DNA from 2 places in the Microbispora sp. NPDC046973 genome. Region 2 is predicted to be linked to the other one. Evidence: predicted binding sites of a transcription regulator. Region 2 holds the regulator's gene; the other holds the start of a gene.
The links. Region 2 encodes LexA, which represses DNA repair genes until DNA is damaged. Its sites were predicted from a motif close to TCGAACANNTGTTCGA; they were not measured.
Positions count from the first base shown of each region.

Region 1 (2,198 bases), on a different contig from region 2:
CCCGGCGACGTCTGGGCGATCCTGAACGCCAACTTCCTGGACGGGGCAGGGGGAGCCGAGGATCCCTGGAGCTCCCGGGCGGAGCTGCGGCACTGGGACGGCACGGCCTGGCGCACGGCGCCGCCGCCGCTGGTCGCCAAGGACGTGGACGGTCTGCCCGGCGGCGCGGTCTGGGCGGCCGGTTCCAGCGGAGGCAGGGCCGCCGTCGCCCGGTGGAACGGCTGGTCCTGGAGCACGGTCCCGCTCCCGGCGGTCCCCGCGCTGCACCGCGGTCAGCTCTCCGAGCTCGTGGACCTCGCGGTGGACGAGTCGGGCGCGGTGGCGGCCGTCGGCTGGGTCGCGTGGGTCTGCGGCGGCGAGGAGGAGGACGTGACCTTCTGCGGCCGCACGCTGTTCCTGCGGCGGGAGAACGGACGGTGGAGCTACAGCCTGCCGGGCGAGCCCGAGCTCGATCCCCACCTGCGGCTGGAGTCCGACGGCCGGGGCGGGTTCCGGCTGTTCTACTCGAAGAACGAGTGGAGCACGGCGGTCGGTCACCTGTCCGGCGGCCGGTGGACGTACGGGACGTTTCCGGCGGGTCCGCTCGGGCACACCCGGGTGACGGCCGTCGTCAGGGAGCCGGGGACGGCGCGCGTCTGGGCGGCGGTGGCGGACGACACCGAACGAGAGGAGCCGCCCTACCGGGGCGGCGGGATCTGGCTCGGCGAGTGATCCGCCGCCGGACGCGCTTCCTGGGCTTTCGTTCCCGGGAACGGGCCGCGCCGACTTGCGTTCACCGCCCTGGGAACGTATGTTCGAAGTAGCGGCGATTCTGCCCGAATCATCCGCCCGTCTTCCCCCGGGTGGCCACGAAGCCACAGGGAGAAGGAGTCTTGAGCAGACTTTACGGCGATCCGATCGAGGTGTGGACCCGGGGCGGGCACCCTGCTCAGTTCGTCTGGCGTGACCGGCTCTACACCGTCCGCGAGATCCAGGACCACTGGGTGGTCGCCAGGGAATGGTGGAAGACCTCGGACGCCGATCCCGGCGAGCGGCGCTTCTGGCGAGTGGGCGCCGCGGCCGGCAAGGAGGTCGGGACCTATGAACTGCGCTTCGACACCGCCAGCGGCGGCTGGCTCCTGCTGAGGGCCTGGGACTGATGGGAACGCTCCAGCCACCCACGACGACCGGGGGACGGGCCGCTGGAGGACGGACCGGGGGACGGACGGGGGCGCGCCTGTGACGCACGCCTTCGCCCACCTGCACGTGGCGTCCGCCTTCTCGCTGCGGTACGGCACCGCGTTCCCGGCCGCCCTCGTCCGGCGGGCCGCCGAGCACGGCATGGACACGCTGGCGCTGACCGACCGCGACGGCCTCTACGGCGCGATCAAGCACGTCATCGCCTGCCACGAGCAGGGCGTCCGCCCGGTCGTCGGGGTCGATCTCGCCCTCGACGGCGCCACACCGGGCTCTTCCACCTCGGACGACCTGTTCGGAGGCGGCCTGCCGTCCGGCCGCCGCACCGGGCACGGGCACAGGAACGGACACGGGCAGGGACACGGCCGGGGGACGGCGGGAGAGCCGGCGCGGGTCGTCGTGCTCGCGCGCTCGGATGGCTGGGCCTCGCTGTGCCGCCTGGTCACGGCCGCCCACCAGGCGGGGGAGCGCGGCGAGCCGTACGTCACGCCGGGGATGGTGGCCGAGCACGCGACCGGCCCGGACGGCGGGCCGCGGCTGACCGTGCTGCTCGGACCCCGCTCCGGCGTCGGCCGCGCGGTGGCCGAGCGGCGCGACGACCAGGCCAGGTCCCTGCTGGCCGCCTGGCGCGCGGTGGTTCCCGACCTGGTCGTCGAGGTGTCCGACCTGTACGGCTACCGCGACGCGAACATCGCCGCCCGCATGATCGGGCTGGCCGACTCGATGGGCGTGCCGGTCGTGCTGACCAACGCGGTCCGCTACCTGGACGCCGCCGACCACCAGGTCGGCAACGTGCTCGACGCCGCGCGCAAGCTGGTGCCCCTCGACGGGCGGCACCTCGACGACCCCACGGCCCACGCCTACCTGAAGGACGGCGCCGAGATGGCACGGGTGGCCGCGCGGATCTGCGGCGGCGACACCGGCCGGGCGGCGCGGCTGCTGGCCGAGACACGCCGCGTGGCCGGCGGGTGCGTGCTCGACCCCGTCGAGATCGTGCCCCTGCTCGACCCCGAGCGGCCCCG
Region 1 is NZ_JBEYWQ010000004.1:452,869-455,066, forward strand. It holds gene ABZ860_RS12080 (hypothetical protein) at 1-711, shown strand, start outside; gene ABZ860_RS12085 (DUF6504 family protein) at 873-1,139, shown strand; gene ABZ860_RS12090 (DNA polymerase III subunit alpha) at 1,219-2,198, shown strand, end outside.
Region 1: ABZ860_RS12085 (DUF6504 family protein) is a predicted target of LexA. The motif match lies at 783-798, and genes of this name have one in related genera.

Region 2 (2,198 bases):
GGAGTCCTCGCCGACCGGGCGTCCCTGGCAGGCCCGCCGCACGCCGGCGATGACCTTCTCCCGGGAGAACGGCTCGGTGACCCCGCTGCGCTTGCTCACCATCAGCAGCACGGTCTCCTGGGTGGTGAACCTGCGCCCGCACTCGGGGCAGGTGCGCCGGCGGCGGATCGCCGCCCCGTCTTCGGCCGCACGGCTGTCCACGACCCGGGTGTCCGGATGGCGACAGAACGGACAGTGCACTTCATCGCCTCCCTGAACGCACATCCCGAACACAAGGTGTGGTGAACTTACACCGGTGTGACTACTAGATGTTGTGGTCCAACCGTAGAAGTGCCCGACCTTGAACGCAAGTCGAACCGGCCTTGGGCGAGGAAGTGCCTGTTCGGCGCGCGTGTCGCGCCTCCGGTCACGACGGCATCACCTGCCCCAGCCGTTGGCCAATACGCCCTTTACGCGCCTTTCCCTGCCGATTTCCGCAGGGCTTCTGACCTGGGCGTACAGCCACCAGAGAAGATCGGGTAAATCGAACACGGGATCGATCGAACTCCCGTACGATGAGGTGGACGGCGAGATCGGCGATTTCGCTGGATATCGAACAATTGTTTGACGGTGATCTTGAATCGCGGTACGGTCGCTCTGTGCGACATGAGGAACACGGATTGAGAGGTGGCATCGTGAGTGACCGAAGTGAGCAAGCGGATGGCGTCAGCGACCTCGCGGTTCGCAGGCGCGACTCGCTTGGCCTCACCCCCAGGCAGCGGAAGATCCTCGAGGTGATCCGCGACTCGGTCCAGCAGCGCGGTTATCCGCCGTCCATGCGGGAAATCGGGGAAGCGGTCCAGCTGACCAGCACCTCCAGCGTGTCGCACCAGCTCACGGCGCTCCAGCGTAAGGGCTACCTCCGGCGTGATCCGCATCGGCCCCGGGCACTGGAGGTCCGGCTGCCGGGCGAGCCGGTGCTGTGGGTGGACCCGGACGCCACATCCGAGGAGGAGTCCGGATTCAACCGGCCCACCGCGGCCTACGTGCCGCTGGTCGGCCGCATCGCGGCCGGTGGCCCCATCCTCGCCGAGCAGAGCATCGAGGACGTGTTCGCGCTGCCCAAGCAGCTCGTGGGCGAGGGCACGCTGTTCCTGCTCCAGGTCTCCGGCGACTCGATGATCGAGGCCGCCATCGCCGACGGCGACTGGGTCGTGGTGCGGCAGCAGCCGGTCGCCGACAACGGCGACATCGTGGCCGCCATGATCGACGGCGAGGCCACCGTGAAGACGTTCAAGCGCAAGGACGGGCACGTGTGGCTGGTGCCGCACAACCCCAACTACGAGCCGATCCCCGGTGACGAGGCCACCGTGCTCGGCAAGGTCACGGCCGTCCTGCGCAAGCTGTAGCGCGGCCCGCCGGTTCCGGACGCCGCACAGGGACAAGCCCGGCGCTCACGAGAGCGCCGGGCTTGTGCTGTGCCGTGTCCGGTCAGCCGTCAGGAGGCGGTGCAGCTCACGGGCGAAGGAACGCCGTTGGTGCCCGACCAGCTGCCGTTGAAGCCGAACGTCGTCGAGGCCCCGGCGCCCAGCGCGCCGTTGTAGGACAGGTTCGTCACCGTGATGTTGGACCCGCTCGCGCTGAGCGTGCCGCTCCAGAGCTGGCTGATGCTCTGACCGTTCGGGAAGGCCCACTTCACGGTCCAGCCCGAGATGGCCGAGGACCCCGCCTTCACCGTGACCTCGCCCTGGAAACCACCGGGATACTGATTGGCGATCTTGTACGTGGCCGTGCAGGTCTTCCCGCCCGGCGACGAGGGAGACGCGGACGGCGACGCGGAGGGAGACACGGAGGGAGACGCCGACGGCGAGACCGACGGGGACACGCTCGGCGAGGCCGAGGGCGACACCGGCGGCGTCGGGTTGCCGCCTGTCGGCGGGATCAGGTAGGGCGAGATGATGCTCTGCTTGGCCTGGTCGACCGTCGCCCAGTCGTCCTTCAGGATGCCGCCCGTGTCACCCGAGTTGGGGTTCCACGACCAGTAGGTGAACGACATGCCGTTCACCCCGCTGCCCATGTACTTCATGAGCTCCTGGAGCCAGATCTTGTCGGTGTTGCTGGCCAGTGTGGTGCCGAACTCGCCCACCATGATCGGCGCGATGTTCTGCTTGTACAGGTAGCCCCAGTACTTGTCCCAGATGGCCGGCATGTTGGCCGGG
Region 2 is NZ_JBEYWQ010000008.1:173,754-175,951, forward strand. It holds gene nrdR (transcriptional regulator NrdR) at 1-240, opposite strand, end outside; gene lexA (transcriptional repressor LexA) at 672-1,388, shown strand; gene ABZ860_RS17895 (cellulase family glycosylhydrolase) at 1,478-2,198, opposite strand, start outside.